DNA from 3 places in the Burkholderia sp. BCC1977 genome. Region 1 is predicted to be linked to each of the others. Evidence: predicted binding sites of a transcription regulator. Region 1 holds the regulator's gene; each other region holds the start of a gene.

Evidence for each region. Region 1 encodes FliA, which starts transcription of late flagellar genes. Its sites were predicted from a motif close to CTAAAGTTTNNNNNNNNNNNGCCGNTA; they were not measured.
Region 2: a site for FliA is predicted at 2,024-2,050, ahead of U5771_RS28245 (flagellin domain-containing protein). Genes of this name have one in related genera too.
Region 3: a site for FliA is predicted at 3,659-3,685, ahead of motA (flagellar motor stator protein MotA). Genes of this name have one in related genera too.

What each region holds. Positions count from the first base shown of each region.
Region 1 is NZ_CAJPGQ010000056.1:2,206-8,397, forward strand. It holds gene flhA (flagellar biosynthesis protein FlhA) at 1-1,423, shown strand, start outside; gene flhF (flagellar biosynthesis protein FlhF) at 1,420-3,198, shown strand; gene U5771_RS31115 (MinD/ParA family protein) at 3,191-4,009, shown strand; gene U5771_RS31120 (RNA polymerase sigma factor FliA) at 4,032-4,766, shown strand; S-adenosyl-L-homocysteine riboswitch at 4,845-4,973, shown strand; gene ahcY (adenosylhomocysteinase) at 5,008-6,192, shown strand, end outside.
Region 2 is NZ_CAJPGQ010000044.1:43,550-49,741, reverse strand. It holds gene U5771_RS28260 (BadF/BadG/BcrA/BcrD ATPase family protein) at 1-247, opposite strand, end outside; gene U5771_RS28255 (DNA-3-methyladenine glycosylase I) at 389-994, shown strand; gene rpsU (30S ribosomal protein S21) at 1,390-1,602, opposite strand; gene U5771_RS28245 (flagellin domain-containing protein) at 2,149-2,967, shown strand; gene fliD (flagellar filament capping protein FliD) at 3,162-4,580, shown strand; gene U5771_RS28235 (flagellar protein FliT) at 4,614-4,910, shown strand; gene U5771_RS28230 (tetratricopeptide repeat protein) at 5,130-6,192, opposite strand, start outside.
Region 3 is NZ_CAJPGQ010000044.1:53,386-59,577, reverse strand. It holds gene cheA (chemotaxis protein CheA) at 1-1,276, opposite strand, end outside; gene U5771_RS28305 (response regulator) at 1,310-1,687, opposite strand; gene motB (flagellar motor protein MotB) at 1,717-2,736, opposite strand; gene motA (flagellar motor stator protein MotA) at 2,750-3,610, opposite strand; gene flhC (flagellar transcriptional regulator FlhC) at 3,789-4,343, opposite strand; gene flhD (flagellar transcriptional regulator FlhD) at 4,438-4,758, opposite strand; gene U5771_RS28280 (glycosyltransferase family 4 protein) at 5,446-6,192, shown strand, end outside.

The DNA.
Region 1 (6,192 bases):
CGTCGGGATGGTGCAGCACGACATGAGCTTCGCCGCGGCCGGCACCAACTACACGCTGCTGACGATCGGCGACGGCCTCGTCGCGCAGATCCCGTCGCTGGTGATCTCGACGGCGGCCGGCGTGATCGTGTCGCGCGTCGCGACCGACGAGGACATCGGCACGCAGATCACCGGCCAGCTGTTCACCAACCCGCGCGTGCTGACCATCACCGGCGCGATCATCGTGCTGATGGGGCTGATCCCGGGCATGCCGCACTTCGCGTTCCTCGCGCTCGGCGGCGGCGCGATCTGGCTGGCCCGCACGCAGACCCGCCGCGCGGCGGCCCGCGTGGCGGCCGGCGACGTGACCGAGATCGCACCGCCCGCCGCGCTGCCGGGCGACAGCCACGAGGCGACCTGGGACGACGTGCAACTGATCGATCCGCTCGGCCTCGAAGTCGGCTACCGGCTGATTCCGCTCGTCGACAAGAACAGCGACGGCGAACTGCTCAAGCGCATCAAGAGCATCCGCAAGAAATTCGCGCAGGAGATCGGCTTCCTGCCGCCGGTGATCCACATCCGCGACAACCTCGAGCTGCGGCCGAATGCGTACCGGATCGCGCTGAAGGGCGTCGAGATCGGCGCGGGCGAAGTGTTTCCGGGCCAGTGGCTCGCGATCAACCCGGGCCAGGTGACGGCCGCGCTGCCGGGCGCCGTGACGCAGGACCCGGCGTTCGGGCTGCCGGCCGTGTGGATCGACGTCGCGATGCGCGAGCAGGCGCAGGTGTACGGCTACACGGTGGTCGATGCGAGCACGGTCGTCGCGACGCACCTGAACCATCTGATCGTCCAGCACGCGGCCGAACTGCTCGGCCGCCAGGAAGTGCAGGCGCTCGTCGAACGCACCGGCAAGGATGCGCCGTCGCTCGTCGAGGACCTCGTGCCGAAGACGATCTCGCTGACGACGCTGCAGAAAGTGCTGCAGAACCTGCTCGAGGAAGGCGTGCCGATCCGCGACATGCGCACGATCCTCGAGGCCGTGTCCGAACACGCGGGCCGCGGCGACGCGTACGAGATCACCGCCGCGGTGCGGCTGTCGCTCGGCCGCGCGATCACGCAGCAGTGGTATCCGGGCGCGGGCGAGATGCAGGTGATGGGCCTCGATTCGAATCTCGAGCGCGTGCTGTCGCAGGCGCTCGCCACCGGCGCGAACCCGGGCCTCGAGCCCGGCCTCGCGCACAACCTTCTGACCGGCACGCAGCAAGCGATGCTGCGTCAACAGAATCTCGGGCTGCCGCCCGTGCTGCTGGTGCAGCACGCGCTGCGCGCGATGCTCGCGCGTTTCCTGCGCCGCAGCCTGCCGCAACTGAAAGTGCTGTCGTATGCCGAAGTGCCGGACACGCGCACGATCAAAGTCGTTAACGTCATCGGGGGTTCCGCTTGAACATTCGCAAATTCACCGGCGCGACCAGCCGCGACGCGCTTCGCCTCGTGCGCGAGGCACTGGGCGCCGACGCCGTCGTGCTGTCGAACCGCACGCTCGATGACGGCAGTGTCGAAATCGTCGCGCTCGCCGACTCGGACCTCGCCGCGGTCACGCCGCCGGCCGCGGCCCGGGCGCGCAGCCTCGCGCCGCGCACGCCGGAATCCGTGCCGGCCGCGGCCGTGCCGGGCATCGTGTCGCGCCCGGGTGCCGCGCTCGCGCGCCCGGCCGTCAATCCGTATGCGGCAGGCGAGGGTGGGCTTCCGGACGTGTTCTCGTCGGTGTTCGGCGCGAGTGCCGAAGCGACGGTGCCGGCCGCGGAGCCGGCTGCCTTCGATGCCGACGCGCACGCGATGGAGGCGGCATCGCCGGCGCCGAATGCGCCGATTGCGCCGATGCCCGCTGCCGGCACGCCGGCGGCATCGTCCGAACCCGCGCCGTGGCTCGTCGAGCACGCGAAGCGCCTGACCCAGCAGCGCGAAGCGCTGATCGCCCGCACGCCGGCCGCCCCGGCCGCCCCGGCCGCGCCGCAAGCGCCCCCCCGCACGCAGCAGGACGCCGCAGCCGCGACGCCGGCCGGGTGGGCGCGCGACATCGTGCGCGACGCCGAACGCCGGATGCCGTCCGCCGCCGCCGCGACGGCCCGCCAGAGTGAAACGAACGCCGCGAAGCCAGCCGAACGCACGCGCCTGTCCGCCGACGCGGCTGCCGCGGTGGCCGACGCGGTGAAGGCGCGCGTCGAAAGCATCGTCAACGACACCGTGATGCACGAGCTCGGCGCGATGCGCGGGATGATGGAGGAGCAGTTCGACAGCCTGATGTGGCACGACCGCCAGCGCCGCAGCCCGGTGCACGGCGCGCTGACCAAGCACCTGTTCTCGGCCGGCTTCTCCGCGCAGCTGGTGCGCATGCTGGTCGACAACCTGCCGTCCGGCGACGGCGCGCAGACCTTCGAGCAGGCCGCCGAATGGGCGCAGTCGGTGCTCGCGGCGAACCTGCCGGTGCTCGAGAACGAAGAGGCGCTGATGGAGCGCGGCGGCGTGTTCGCGCTGATGGGGCCGACCGGCGTCGGCAAGACGACCACCACCGCGAAGCTCGCCGCGCGCTGCGTGATGCGCTTCGGCGCGAGCAAGGTCGCGCTGCTGACCACCGACAGCTACCGGATCGGCGGCCACGAGCAGCTGCGTATCTTCGGCAAGATCCTCGGCGTGCCCGTGCACGCGGTGAAGGATGCGGGCGATCTCGAGCTTGCGCTGTCCGAGCTGCGCAACAAGCACATCGTGTTGATCGACACGATCGGCATGAGCCAGCGCGACCGCGCGCTGTCCGACCAGATCGCGATGCTGCACGGCGCGAACGCGCCGGTGCAGCGCCTGCTGCTGCTCAACGCGACGAGCCACGGCGACACGCTCAACGAGGTCGTGCAGGCTTACCGCAGCGCGGCCGAGTGCCCCGATCTCGCCGGCTGCATCCTGACCAAGCTCGACGAGGCGACCCACCTCGGCGGCGTGCTCGACACGGTGATCCGCTACAAGCTGCCGGTCCACTACGTGTCGACCGGCCAGAAGGTGCCGGAGAACCTGTACGTCGCGTCGACCAAATTCCTGCTGAAAAGCGCGTTCTGTGTGCCGCGCGACGGCTCGCCCTTCGTGCCGCAGGACGAGGACATGCCGACGCTGCTTTCCGCACTGACCGCCCGTTCCACCGCCGAGCTGCACGAGGTGCGATTTGGATAAACGGATCATCGACCAGGCCGAAGGGCTGCGGCGCCTGCTGGCCGGGCGCGCGTCGCGCATCGTCGCGGTGACGGGCGGGCCGGCGGGCGTCGGCTGCACGGCGACCGTGGTGAACGTCGCGGCCGCGCTGGCCGCGCTCGGCAAGGACGTGCTCGTCGTCGACGAGCGCGCCGACGTGCACTCGGCCGCGGCGACGCTCGCGGGCGCCTGGCTGCGCGACGGCGAACGCACGCGCGTCGCCGCCGGGTTCGGCCTGTGCGCGGCCGCGCGGCTCGCGCGCGACGGCTACAGCGATACGCAACTGAGCGACTTCATCGACGGCCAGGCCGACATCGTGCTGGTCGACGCGCAGCTCGGTGCCGACGGCGCGTTCTCCGCGCTCGCGCGCGAGGCGCACGACGTGCTGATCGTCACGCGGGTCGCCGCGCAGGCGATCACCGAAGCGTACGCGTGCATGAAGCGCCTGCATTTCGCGCACGCCATCGCGCAGTTCCGCGTGCTGACCAATCACGTCGGCAGCCACGCCGACGCGAGGACCGCCTTCGACAACCTCGCGGGCGTCGCGAGCCGCTACCTGACGGTGTCGATCGCCGATGCCGGCTGCGTGAGCGCGGATCCGCTCGTCGAGCATGCGCGCGACCTGATGCATAGCGCGGTCGACGCGTTCCCGTCGTCGGCCGCCGCGCGCGATTACCGGCAGATTGCCGCCGACCTGCTGTACTGGCCGATGCGCCCGAGCCTGGGTGCCGGCCGCGCCGTGCATGCGGGCGGCAAGCCGTCGTACGAGGCGGGTGCGGCGCACGCCGCGTGAGCGCCACCGGAAGGAGAGAGCCATGATGTACAACGCTCAAGGAAAGATGACCCAGGCCGACGTGCTCGCGCAATACGCGCCGCTCGTGCGGCGGCTGGGGCTGCAGCTCGTCGCGAAGATGCCGGCGAGCGTCGATCTCGACGACCTGATCCAGGCCGGCATGATCGGCCTGATGGACGCGGCCGGCCGCTACAAGGAAGACCAGGGCGCGCAGTTCGAGACCTACGCGACCCAACGCATCCGCGGCGCGATGCTCGACGAGCTGCGCAGCAACGACTGGCTGCCGCGCAGCCTGCGCAAGACGTCGCGCGAGGTCGAGTACGCGGTGCACCAGGTCGAGCAGCAGCTCGGCCGCTCGGCGAGCGAGACCGAGATCGCGCAGCACCTGAAGATGCCGCTCGACGAATACCAGGGGATGCTGCAGGACCTGCACGGCAGCCAGCTCATCTACTACGAGGATTTCGATCGCGCGGCCGACGACGAGCCGTTCCTCGACCGCTATCGCGTCGATCACGCCGATCCGCTGTCGGCGCTGCTCGACGACCACCTGCGCGAGGCGCTCGTCGACGCGATCGACCGGTTGCCCGAGCGCGAGAAGCTGCTGATGTCGCTGTACTACGAGCGCGGGCTGAACCTGCGCGAGATCGGCGCGGTGCTCGAGGTCAGCGAGTCGCGCGTGTGCCAGCTGCACAGCCAGGCCGTCGCGCGCCTGCGCGCGCGGTTGCGCGAACAGGCGTGGGTCGGCGCGGAAAACTGACCCTTTCATTGCGCCCACGCGCGCCGCCGCTGCCGCGCGGCGCGCATTTCCCGCGCCGATTTGCTACAATCCCTCCCGTTTTCCGAGGAGCGTTGCGACGGACCATCCTGCGTCCGCCAGGCTCGGAAAGCTTCACCAAGCAGCCGTGCGGCGCGAGTTTCGCGTGTAGCCGCACCGGCCCCGCTTCCTGAACGGCGCTCACGTCACCAATTTCTAGAACTTTTTTAGAAAGGAGGGCGTGATGAACGCCATTATCGATTCCAAGGCTTCCAAGGATTACATCGTCGCCGACATGGCGCTTGCCGGCTGGGGCCGCAAGGAACTGAACATCGCCGAGACCGAAATGCCGGGCCTCGTGCAGATCCGCGACGAATACAAGGCGCAGCAGCCGCTGAAGGGCGCGCGCATTGCCGGTTCGCTGCACATGACGATCCAGACCGGCGTGCTGATCGAGACGCTGAAGGCGCTCGGCGCCGATGTCCGCTGGGCGTCGTGCAACATCTTCTCGACGCAGGACCACGCCGCCGCCGCGATCGTCGAAGCCGGCACGCCGGTGTTCGCGTTCAAGGGCGAGTCGCTCGACGAATACTGGGAGTTCTCGCACCGCATCTTCGAATGGCCGAACGGCGAATTCGCGAACATGATCCTGGACGACGGCGGCGACGCAACGCTGCTGCTGATCCTCGGCTCGAAGGCCGAGCAGGACCGTTCGGTGATCGCGAAGCCGACCAACGAGGAAGAAGTCGCGCTGTACAAGTCGATCGCGAAGCACCTCGACGCCGACCCGACCTGGTACTCGACGCGCCTCGCGCACATCAAGGGCGTGACCGAAGAAACCACGACCGGCGTGCACCGCCTGTACCAGATGGAAAAGGACGGCCGCCTGCCGTTCCCGGCGTTCAACGTGAACGACTCGGTCACGAAGTCGAAGTTCGACAACCTGTACGGCTGCCGCGAGTCGCTCGTCGACGGCATCAAGCGCGCGACCGACGTGATGATCGCGGGCAAGGTCGCGGTCGTCGCGGGCTACGGCGACGTGGGCAAGGGCTGCGCGCAATCGCTGCGCGGCCTGGGCGCGACCGTGTGGGTCACGGAAATCGATCCGATCTGCGCGCTGCAGGCGGCGATGGAAGGCTACCGCGTCGTGACGATGGAATACGCGGCCGACAAGGCCGACATCTTCGTGACGGCGACCGGCAACTACCACGTGATCGGCCACGATCACATGAAGGCGATGCGCCACAACGCGATCGTCTGCAACATCGGCCACTTCGACTCGGAAATCGACGTCGCGTCGACCCGCCAGTACCAGTGGGAAAACATCAAGCCGCAGGTCGACCACATCATCTTCCCGGACGGCAAGCGCGTGATCCTGCTGGCCGAAGGCCGCCTCGTGAACCTCGGCTGCGCGACCGGCCACCCGTCG
Region 2 (6,192 bases), on a different contig from region 1:
CGGCATTGTTGACGCCCGCGAGCCCGCAGCCGAGCGCGCACTGCGACCAGTCGAACGCGAGCCCCGCCCGCGTGAATGCGTCGGCACAGGCCGCGCCGATCGATGCCCACGCGCGCTCGATGCCGAGGCCGAGCCCCGACGGGCCGCCGCGCCCCTGCGCGAGCTCGCGCCCGTGCCGGTCGGCGAGTACCGCGCGAGTGCCGGTGCCGCCGCCGTCGATGCCGATCGCAAAAAGGAATGCCGTCATGCGTTGATCCTGCTGATTCGAACAGGCGCCAAGCTTAACCGGATCGGCGCCGCGCGCCCATCTGCCGTTCGGCCAGCTATGCCGCGAATGGACCTTCCGCTATGCTGGCACGATCGAATCGACACTGGAACGAGGCTGGCGATGTCGCAGCGGTGCAACTGGGTAAAGACGGAAGCGGATGCTCACTATCACGATACCGAGTGGGGCGTGCCGTCGCATGACGATCGCCATCTGTTCGAAATGCTGATTCTGGAAGGTGCGCAGGCGGGGCTGTCGTGGTCGACGATCCTGAACAAGCGCGCCGGCTATCGCGAAGCGTTCGCCGACTTCGATGTCGACGCGGTCGCGCGCTTCACGCCGAAGCGCGTCGAGAAGCTGCTCGAGAACCCCGGCATCGTGCGCAATCGCGCGAAGGTGGAATCCGCGGTGACCAATGCACGGGCCGTGCAGCGCATTCGCGAAGATCACGGATCGCTCGCGCAATTCCTGTGGTCGTTCGTCGACCACACGCCGGTCCAGAACGCCTGGCAGTCGTATCGCGACGCGCCCGCGTCGACTGCCCAGTCGGATGCGCTCAGCAAGGCACTGAAGGAATACGGCTGCAAGTTCGTCGGCTCGACGATCTGCTATGCGCTGATGCAGGCAACCGGGATGGTCAACGACCACGAGACCAGTTGCCCGTGTCACGCCAAATGCGCGGCGCTCGGCGGCAAGCAGCAGCCGGCGCGGCACCGCAAAGCGGGTTGACGGCGACGAAACCCGGCCAGCCAGCTAGCCAGATTGCAGCATCGGCGCCCCGGCAGGGCGCCCCGCGCACGGCAAGCTCGAGCGCGGATGGCGATTTCCGCGTGTAGACACCGGCGGCCGAACTCGTTGGCCGCCGCCGGAACCGCCGCACAGACGGACCGCCGCCACCACCGCCGCCACCACCGCCGCAGCCACAGCCACAGCCGCCACTGCCATCGCCATCGCCATCGCCATCGCCACCGCCACCGCCACCGCCGTCCGCCGTCCGCCGTCCACCAACCGATCGACTCCCTTTCCGCCACGATCCACAACCTTTTCCAGCCCAGAAAAGCAAAACGGCGGAGCGGCTTCTTTCGAAGCACACTCCGCCGTTTCGCGGCGAACCGTAGACGCTCTTAGTGGAGCTTCTTCGGCAGCATCTGGCTGCGCAGGCGCTTGTGCAGGCGCTTGACGGCTGCTGCCTTCTTGCGCTTGCGGACTGCGGTCGGCTTTTCGTAGGACTGGCGTTCGCGCAGTTCAGCGATCAGGCCATTTTTTTCGATAGCACGGCGAAAGCGGCGAATCGCCACTTCGAACGGCTCGTTTTCTTTCAGAAGAATCGTCGTCATGTCGTTCCTAAATTGCTTAAACGGTCAAAAACGTAGCGGCCAAGCGCCACGCACCGGCCATCCGGGCGTCCCCACAACAGGCGAAACGAGCGGAAATACGGCCTCGGAGGCCGGAAAAGAGAGGCACAAAGCACCGCGAGTACGCTTCACAAGCCGCGTGCAGCGCCGCGTTTGACTGCCAGCAAGAATGCCGAGTCGGCACAGGCTTGACAGAAAATCTCAATTCAGCCCGCCATCATATCAGGAAATCACAGACAAAACTATCCTTTTGTCGACTCCGGTTCGCCGCCCCGTGCGGCGCGGCGCACACGCCGTCCATCGAGACCATCGCGCAACCCGGCTGAAATCGCTGCCGGCCATACCGGGCGCGGACTCCACGGCATCGGCATGCTTCCGTCCCGAATTTCCTCACACATCCCTCTAAAGTTTTCGCCGGGTGCCGCCGTCAACCAGGAAAGGCGGGCAGCGCCACTCGCGATAAAGCGCAACGCCGAAAACGAACCTGATCCTGTCTGTACTCAGGCATTTTCCAAAACGAGGAAGCAAATGCTGAACATCAACACCAACATCCTTTCGCTGACGACGCAGACGAACCTGTCGGGCTCGCAAAGCGCGCTGTCGCAAGCAATCAACCGCCTGTCGTCGGGCAAGCGCATCAACACCGCCGCTGACGACGCAGCAGGCCTGGCGATCGCGACGTCGCAAACGGCAGCGATCAACGCGCTGACGCAAGGCGTTGCAAACGCGAACAACGGCATCTCGATGATCCAGACCGCCAACGGCGCGCTGCAATCGACGATCGACAACCTGCAGCGTATCCGTACGCTGGCAGTTCAGTCGGGCGACGGCTCGCTGGATTCGAGCGCCCGCGCGAACCTGCAGGCTGAAGTCACGACGCGTATCGGCGAAATCGACCGTGTCGCAAACCAAACGACGTTCAACAGCCAGACCATCCTGGGCGGCGCAAGCACCGTCACATTCCAGATCGGCGCAGCAGCGAACCAGGTCGTCAGCGTCGACTTCGGCACGCAGAAGTGGGACAGCGCGGGCATGACCGTGAACAGCGTGAACGTCAGCACCCAGGCGGGCGCACAGTCGGCGATCACGGCAATCGACGCGGCACTGAAGAACGTCAACACGTTCCAGGCAACGCTGGGCGCAGCTCAGAACACGTTCCAGGCTGCGATCTCGACGACGCAAACCCAGGCAACCAACACGAGCGCTGCTCGCGCGCAGATCACCGACGCGGACTTCGCGACGGAAACGGCGAACCTGAGCAAGGCGCAAGTGCTGCAGCAAGCAGGCATCTCGGTTCTGGCGCAAGCGAACTCGCTGCCGCAGCAAGTCCTGAAGCTCCTCGGCTAATAGAGCAGCACGCGCGGCGGGCCACGCGCCCGCCCGCCTCCGGGCACGGCGGCGTCGCCCTCGGCATTTGCTACGACGCCGCCGCAACCGCCCAGATCAGAATCCACCAGGGAGGCACGCCTCCCTCTTTGCATTGAACCGCGGCGCCCCGCCGCATCGCGCTCGTTGATTGCGCGGACGACCGGAGCAACGGCATGGCCACCACAACCCCCGTCAGCACCACGGACATCAGCACCCTCCTGTCACAGGCCGGACAATCCATCATCAGCGGTGCGACCAATTCGTCGCTCGACGTCAATACGCTCGTAACGACGCTGGTGAACGCGAAGACGGCCGGGCAATTGCAGACGCTGCAGACCCGGCAGACGAACGACAACACGCAACTGTCCGCGATCGGTCAACTGAAGAGCGCGCTGTCCGCGCTGCAGACTGCGCTTACCGGCCTCTCGAACGGCAGCACGCTCAGCAGCCTGGCCGCGACGGCGAGCGGCACCGGTATCGCGACGACGATCGCGAGCGGCAGCGGCGCGGTGGCCGGTTCGTATTCGGTCAATGTCACCCAACTCGCGACTGCCAACAAGCTGTCGTCGGCCGGCGTGAAGTCTACGGACACGATCTCGGCCGGCTCGCTGAGCATCACCTTCGGCAGCAATCCCGCGTTCAACGTCAACGTGGCGGCCGGTGCATCGCTGTCCGACATCGCGTCGTCGATCAATTCCGCATCCGGCAATGCCGGCGTTACCGCGTCGGTCATCACCGGCTCGGACGGCCAGCATCTCGTGATGCAGTCGAACGCCACCGGCGCGGCCAACACGATCTCGATCACGGGCACGGGCGTCAATTCGAAACTGACGTCGGGCTACACGACGGTCATCCCGGCCGCCGATGCGCAGTTGACGATCGACGGTACGCCGGTGTCGAGCGCGTCGAACAACGTCTCGAGCGCACTGACGGGCGTCACCCTGGCGCTGTCGCAAGCCGCCGTCGGCACGACGCAAACCATCACGCTGTCGCAGGACACGGCTGCGGCGACGACCGCGATCAACAATTTCGCGACCGCCTACACCAGCTTCGTGAGCACGGCGAAATCGCTGTCGTCCTACGACTCGACGGCGAAGACCGCCGGCCCGCTGCTCGGCGACGCGATGCTGACCACGATCACGAATACGCTCGCGACGACGCTCAGCAGCGGCGTCACGACGGGCGGCACGACCTATGCGCTCGGGAGCATCGGCATCAACGTGTCGTCCACCGGCACGATGTCGGTCGACACCGCGGCCCTGACCACCGCGCTCAAGTCGAACGGTTCGGCGGTGGCAGCGATTTTCAACCAGACGAACGGCATCGCGCAGACGCTCAACTCGCAGATCAACACGTACACGCAGACGTCCGGCCTGATCGACCAGCGCACCAACGCGATCAACGCCGATCTGACGAGCGTGCAGAGTCAGGCGACGAAACTGCAGAGCTACTCGGACCAGCTGACGACCCAATACACCGCGCAGTTCACCGCGCTGAACTCGCTGATGGCGCAGATGGCGAACAACACGCGGTATCTGACCCAACTGTTCGGCGGCCAGAACAGCGCCGGCGCGATGGCGACCAACAAGTAAGCCGCAACTGCACCGCACCGACCGGACCTGACCATGACGACCGACACGCTGTCCCTCGCCTTCGACCTGACCCGTGCCATGCAGTCGGCGGCCGACGCTCGCGACTGGGTGCGCGTCGCGGTCCTCGCCGATGAACGCTCGCCACTGCTGATGAGCCTGTCCGGCGAGCAGACGTCTGACGCGCTGGACCGGGTGCGGCAGATCATGGCGATCGACGCGTCGATCACGAAGCACGCGCAAGCCGACCATGACCGTCTGGCTGACGAATTTGCGCAGTCCCAGGAGCGCATCAAGGCCGCGCGCCTGTACCAGAAGACGGGCATGCTGTAACCGCCGGGCGTCAAGTCCGCCGTGAGTTTCGAACCAGAAGACGCCGCCAGTCGAGCGGACCGTTGTCGCCGTACCGTCGAGCCGCTTCAATGCGGCTTTTTTTTCGCCGGTGGGTGGGGCGCGAGCCGGATCGCGCCGGCTACGCCCGCTCCGCTCGCTCGACCGCCGCGCCGATCGTCGGTGCAAACGCCGCTTCCGGCCGTGCGCGCCCCCCGCTCGTCACGCGTCCCCGGGCGCTGTCTCCCCGGCCGCGTAGCAGGCCCACATGCCGTGCAGCGCATCCTCGAGGTTGCGCGCGAAGCGCGACGCGTCGCACAGCGGCGACGCCAGCGTGCGCTCGCGCAGGGTGGCGCGCAGCGCCGCCAGCCGGTCGCAGTCGCGCGCGAACGCGACCGCCTTCGCGAGGTACGCCGCTTCGTCGTCCGCGATCCACTCCGACATTCCTGCCGCGTGCAGCATGCTCTCGCAGATGTGCGTGACGAACCTGCTGCCCTTCATCCCGAGCACCGGCACGCCCATCCACAGCGCTTCGGCGGTCGTCGTGCCGCCCGGGTACGGGAACGGGCTCAACGCGATATCGATGCGGTTGTATGCGTCGAAGTATTCCGCGCGCGGCGAGCCACCCTCGAGGATCAGCCGGTCCGCGCGAACGCCATGCCGGGCGAAGCGATCGAGCGTCGCCTGACCGAGGTCGCCGGCGCCAAGCTCATGGGCCTTCAGCAGCAGGCGCGCGTCCGGCAGTGCATGCAGGATGCGCGACCATAGCGCGACAACCTCGTCGCTGATCTTGACCATCTTGCCGAAGCAGCCGAACGTGAAGTTGCCATTGGCCGCCATCGGCAGCGGGCCGACCGCGACGTCGTACGCGGGCGGCGTGAAGCACAGCCAGCTGTCCGGCAGCCGCCACGGCCGTTCGGTGAAGTGATGCGCCTCGCCGGCCGGCAGCGTATGCGGGTCGCCGATGAAATAGTCGACCTCGCGGCAGCCGGTCGTCGCGAAGAAGCCGAGCCAGCTCGCCTGCACCGGCGCGGGCTTGTGCGCGAAGATAGGCAGGCCGCTCCAGTTGGTATGGCCGGCCATGTCGATCAGGATGTCGATGCCGTCGTCGCGAATCACCTCCGCGGACTCCTCGCGTCCCAGGCCGGTCAGCTTCTTCCAGCTCGCGAAATTCGGCTTGAGCCGTGCGGTCACGTCGTCCTCGACGACGAAGGTCACGTACGCATGCGGCTCGATGCGCGACCGGTCGATCCGCGCGAGCACGCTTTCCAGGAAGACGCCGACC
Region 3 (6,192 bases), on a different contig from region 1:
AGCGGCTGAACACGTAATCCATCGGCATCATGCGGATCGACATCACCGCTTCCTGCAGGTCGCGCGCGTTGCGCTCGAGCTGCGCCATCCCGTTGAACAGGCGGTCGTGCAGCGCCGGATCGAACGCGCTCGCGGTTTCCGCGAGCATCGCCTGCGTGATCACGAGCTCGCCGACCAGGTTGATCAGCTGGTCGACCTTCTCGACGCCGACGCGGATCGAGCTGCCTTCGGCGCCCGATGCGGCGGCGGCCGGGCGCGGACGCTTGTCGTCGTGGTGCGCGGCCGCCTGGGCAGCCTGCCCGGCGGGTTCGGCGTGCGGTTGCGGTGCCGGTTGCGCGGCGGCGCTCGGCTGCGTCGGTGCTTGCGGTGCGGCGGCGGCGGCCGGGGCGGCCGGGGCGGCACCGGCGGCTTGCGCGAAGACTTCGACCCGCGCGGCCGGTTCCGGTGCGGCGGCCGGTTCGGCGGCGGCCGGCGTGGCGGCAGACTCCGCCGGTGCGGCCGGCGCGGTGCCGCGCGCGATGCGGATCTGGCTGTCGTCGATCACGAAGCAGCACACGGCGACGATGTCGTCGGACGACACGTCCGATTCGAGCCACAGCGTCAGGTCGGCGCCCGCTTCCTCGCGGCCGACGATCCGGCCGAGATTGCCGAGCTCCTCGGTAAGCAGCGCCTGATCCTTCGCGTCGACGCCGACGAGCGTGATCTTCAGGTGCGGGCCGTCCGTGCCGGCGTCGGCCGCCGGATGCGCGGCCGCGACGGCCTGTTCGACCACGTGATCGGGTGCGCGGTCGCTGCCGGCGGCAGCCGGTGCCTGTGCCGGTGCCTGTGCAGCCGCCACGGCGGGCACGGCAGGCGCGACGTCCGCGGCCGCGGGCGCCCCCGCGCCGCTCTCGGCCTTCAGGCGTTCGAGCTTCGCGCAGATCGTCGCGGCAGCCGCCGCGTCCGGTTCCGCGCTCGCGCGATAGTCGACCAGTTGGTCGGACAGCACGTCCTTGGTCTCGAGGAACGCATCGACCATTTCCTTGGTCAGCGTCAGCTCATGGTTGCGCGCGCGGTCGAGCAGCGACTCGAGGATGTGGGTCGTCTCGGTCAGCGCGGAAAAGCCGAAGGTCGCCGCGCCGCCCTTGATCGAATGCGCGGCGCGGAAGATCGCGGCCAGGTCCTCGGGGTCGGGCGAGCCGACGTCGAGGTTCAGCAGCAGCTGCTCCATCTGCGCGAGCAACTCGTCCGCTTCGTCGAAAAAGGTCTGGTAGAACTGCGTGATGTCGAGAGTCATGCCCGGTCACCGGTTGGATTCGTCGCGTTCATGTCAGGAGGCGGTCTGCTCGGACAGCGTCGCGACCAGGTCGACCAGCACGGTCGGGTCGATCGGCTTTTCGATCCAGCCGGTCGCGCCCGCGTCGCGCGCGGCGTCCTTGAAGGCATCGCTGCCTTCGGTTGTCAGTACGAGGATCGGCGTGTCCGCGTACGCGGTCAGCTTGCGCAGCGCCGCGATCACCTCGAGCCCGTTCTTGCGCGGCATGTTCTGGTCGGTCAGCACCAGGTCGTACGGCACGGTCGCCGCCATGTCGAAGCCGGCTTCGCCGTCCGGCGCCACCGTCACGTCGTAGCCGGCCTGCGCAAGCGTCGCCTGCAGCAGCGCACGCATGGTCGCGGAGTCGTCGATGGCGAGAATGGTTCGGATCATGTCTGTCTCGGAATCTGGTCTTGTCGATATCAGGGTTTCGGCACGGCGACGGCGGACGCCGCGAGCGCGGGGCGCACGGCCGGCGCCGCGCCGCCGAGCTGCTGCGCGAGCTGCTGCGAGCCCGCCGCGTCGGCCGACAGCGTCGTGGCCGTGGCGTCGTCGCGCATCAGCGCGTCTTCGGATTTGCGGTTCAGCACGATCACGCTGATCCGGCGGTTTTCCGGATCGAGCGGATCGGCCTTGTTCAGGTTCTGCGTCGACGCGAGGCCGAGCACGCGCAGCACCTTCGCCTCGTCCATGCCGCCCGCGATCAGCTCGCGGCGCGACGCGTTCGCGCGGTCGGCCGACAGCTCCCAGTTGCTGTAGCCGCCTTCGCCGCCCGCGTACGGCACCGCGTCGGTGTGGCCCTGGACGATGATCCGGTTCGGCACGTCGTTCAGCGTCTTGCCGATCTCGCGCAGGATGTCGCGCATGTACGGCTCGACGTGATCGCTCGACATCGCGAACATCGGCCGCTTCTGCGTATCGACGATCTCGATGCGCAGCCCCATCAGCGTCGAATCGATGCGGATCTGCTGCTTGAACTGGCGCAGCGTCGGATTCGCCTCGATCGCCGCCATCAGCTTGATCTGCAGGTCGTGCAGGCGCGCCTGCTCGAGCCGGTCCTGCGCACCCTGCGCCTGCGACCGGGAATTTTCGTCGCCCGCTTTCGCGAGGCGCTCGGCGAGTTGCGTCGTGCCGTCGGTGCGGCGCAGCGTGCCGGCGTCGACGCTCGACAGGTCGCGGCCGCCGCCGTTGATGATGCTGGAATCCTGCGAGCTGCGATCGCCGCTGCCGAACAGCGCGGCCTTCAGCGGCGTGTTGAAGTATTCGGCGATCCCCTTCAGCTGCACCGGCGTGACCGAGCTCAGCAGCCACATCAGCAGGAAGAACGCCATCATCGCGGTCATGAAGTCCGCATACGCGAGCTTCCATGCGCCGCCGTGGTGGCCCTTCTTTTGCGGGGCCACCCGTTTGACGACGATCGCGCGATCCTTGCTCTTGCTCATCGAATGCTCCGCGTCACTTCGCCTTCACGCGGCGCACATGCTCTTCGAGCTCGGTAAACGACGGCCGCTCGGTCGAGAACAGCACCTTGCGGCCGAACTCGACCGCGATCGCCGGCGCATAGCCGTTCAGGCTCGCGAGGATCGTCACCTTGATGCACTGGAACATCTTGGTCGACTCGGCGACGCGCTGCTCCGCGAGGCTCGCGAGCGGCCCGATCAGCCCGTACGACAGCAGGATCCCGAGGAACGTGCCGACCAGCGCCTGCGCGATCATCGCGCCGAGCACCGCGGGCGGCTTGTCGGCCGACGCCATCGTGTGCACGACGCCCATCACGGCCGCGACGATCCCGAATGCCGGCATCGCGTCGCCGACGCGCATCAGCGCGTGCGCGGGGCCTTCGCCTTCGGCGTGGTGCGTTTCGATCTCCTCGTCCATCAGGCTCTCGATCTCGAACGCGTTCATGTTGCCGCCCACCATCAGGCGCAGGTAATCGGTCAGGAATTCGACGATGTGACGATCGGCGAGGATCTTCGGGTATTGCGTGAAGATCGGGCTCTTGTCCGGATCGTCGATGTCGGCCTCGAGCGTCAGCGTGCCTTCCTTGCGCGCCTTCGCGAGCAGGACGTACAGGAGCGCCATCAGTTCCATATAGACGTCCTTGGTGTACTTCGAGCCCTTGAAGAGCGTCGGCAGCACGCGCAGCGTCGCCTTGATGGTCTTCATGCCGTTGCCGAGGATGAACGCGCCGACACCCGCGCCGGCGATCATCAGGATCTCGAGCGGCTGGACCAATGCGCCCAGATGCCCGCCTGCCAGCGCGTAACCGCCGAAGACGGACAACAGCGTCACGAGTGTTCCCACGATAATCAGCACTGCCTGTCCCTCACGAATGACCGGCGGAGAGACCGCCGTTAATCAGGTTTACGGCAGTCGGCAGGAAAACTTTCGCGGCCGCGCCGCGACGGCGCGGCGGTGTTTACCAGCAAGCCCCGGCCGGTTCGCGCGGCGCGCGGCAGCCGTCCGGCTCCCGCTCGGCCCCGCCCGGCGGCGCTCAGGCCGCGGCGGCCGCCAGCTCGGCGCGGGCGGCGGCGGCCTTGCGGGTCTTGCCCGCGCGCGACGGCGGCTGGCACAGGCCGCACACGAAACCTTGATGCGGATCATGCGCATGCGCGACGAAATGGCCGCCGCAGCGCGTGCACGGGGTCATCTGCAGCATCCCCGAGTCGAAGAAGCGCACCAGCGTCCACGCGCGCGTGAGACTCAGCGCGGCCTCGTCGCCGGACAGGTTCACATGCTCCAGATAGAGCCGGTACGCCTTCACGATCGACTGGATCGGCTCGCAGCGGCCGTGATCCTGCATGAACCGGTAGATGTTGTAGAACAGCGACGAGTGGATGTTCGGCTGCCACGTCATGAACCAGTCGGTCGAGAACGGCAGCATCCCCTTCGGCGGCGACGCGCCCTTCAGTTCCTTGTACAGCTTGATCAGGCGGTCGCGCGACAGGCTCGTCTCCGCCTCCAGCAGCTGCAGCCGGGCACCCAGTTCGATCAGTTCGATGGCGAGGGTGATTTCCTTCACCTCGATCACGACGCTTTTGCTTGCCATGGTGAATAACCGTCCGCTTGACGTTGTTCGGATGAGTGGCCAATACGACGCCTGCCGGCGCGGCGCGCCGGGACGAACGCAAGGCGGGGAAGGATCAGCGGACGCTTTCGACCGGCTGGCCGGCCATCAGGATGGCCGAGTGCGCGTGCGTGACGGCATCGCTGCGCCCCTTGTCGGCGAGCGACGACAGCAATGCGTGATCGTCGAAGCGGAAACGGCACAGCATCTGGTTCGACGCGGCGAGCTTCACGGTCTGGGCGAGCGTGAGGTTCGCGAGCACGTCGGCCAGCTCCTGGGAAACTCCCATGCGGAACATGCCCATCGCTTTGTCTTCCCGCAGCAGGCGCTGCGCGAGGAGGAGGTACGACAGGTTGACCTCTTTGATCTCACTGAGCATTTCGCTGGTGGCGCTCATGATTCCCCCGTTAAGAGCTTTTGCTTTGGCCTTTCATTATGAAAACGTTTGCTCGATCGGGCGCCTGCGGACGCGCTGTCGGCACGTTTATAGTCTTACAGGGCGAATTTTGGCCAAACGGCATTTATGCCGGTATCAGCGAAGTGGCGCATGCCACGCCGGATTTGTCTGTAAACCGTGTAGGAATTTTTCCGACAAGGCAGATTGAAAGGGAACAAACGGCGGGGGGAATGGGGCGCGAATGGGGCGCAAATGGGACGCGAATTCGTCGGCGATGCGGTCCCGCATGGGTCGAATCCGGCTGAAGGCCATCCGGCAAGGCTGCCGGAAAGTGAATCGGTAAAAATTATAGTGGTTTTTCACGATAGCGCAACAATAGTTGTGGCCATCTCGCTTTATGATTCCGCACCCTTTTTATCGGGGTTTTCGCGTATTTCATGGTGTAACAAGCCTTAAGTGTTTGAAAAAACACTCGAACCCCTGAAGGCGATATCGATAATGGACTCCAATGGGCAGCGGCAGGAGCCGCGCCGGCCCGCCCCGCAGCTTGCCGCCCGGGGTCCCGCGCATCGCGCCACGGACCCGGCCACGTACCGCAGACAGCGTACGTCGGCGAGTTCCGCAACCCTGCATCGGACCAGCATGCGCACACGAGCGCCCCCTGCTGGTCGACACCGGAGAACGCCCATGCGTATTGCCCAGATCGCGCCGCTTTACGAAGCCGTCCCGCCGAAACTCTACGGCGGCACCGAGCGTGTCGTGTCCTACCTCACCGAGGCGCTCGTCGAGCTCGGCCACGACGTGACGCTGTTCGCCAGCGGCGACTCCGTCACGTCCGCCCGTCTCGAGGCGGCATGGCCGCGCGCACTGCGGCTCGACCCGTCGATTCGCGACTCGATGGCGCCCCATATGCGCCTGATCGAGCAGGTCGCCCGGGTCGCGCACGAATTCGACGTGCTGCACTTCCACCTCGACTACCTGCCGTTCGCGCTGATGTCGCGCCTCGATACGCCTTACGTGACGACGCTGCACGGCCGCCTCGACCTGCCCGAGCTGCAGCCGGTGTTCGACGCATTCCCGGACGCGCCGGTCGTGTCGATCTCGAACAACCAGCGCAAGCCGTTGCCGCAGGCCGCCTGGGCCGGCACCGTGTATCACGGGCTGCCCGACACGCTGCTCACGCCGCAACCGGACGTGAAGCCCGAATATCTCGCGTTCCTCGGCCGGATCTGTCCCGAAAAGCGGGTCGACACCGCGATCCGGATCGCCGCGCAAAGCGGGCTGCCGCTGAAGATCGCCGCGAAGGTCGACAAGGCCGACGCCGACTACTTCAAGGAAGTGATCGAGCCGCTGCTCGGCGAGGCGCATGTCGAATTCATCGGCGAGATCAACGAGGCGCAGAAGCCGGCGTTCCTGTCCGGCGCGAAGGCGCTG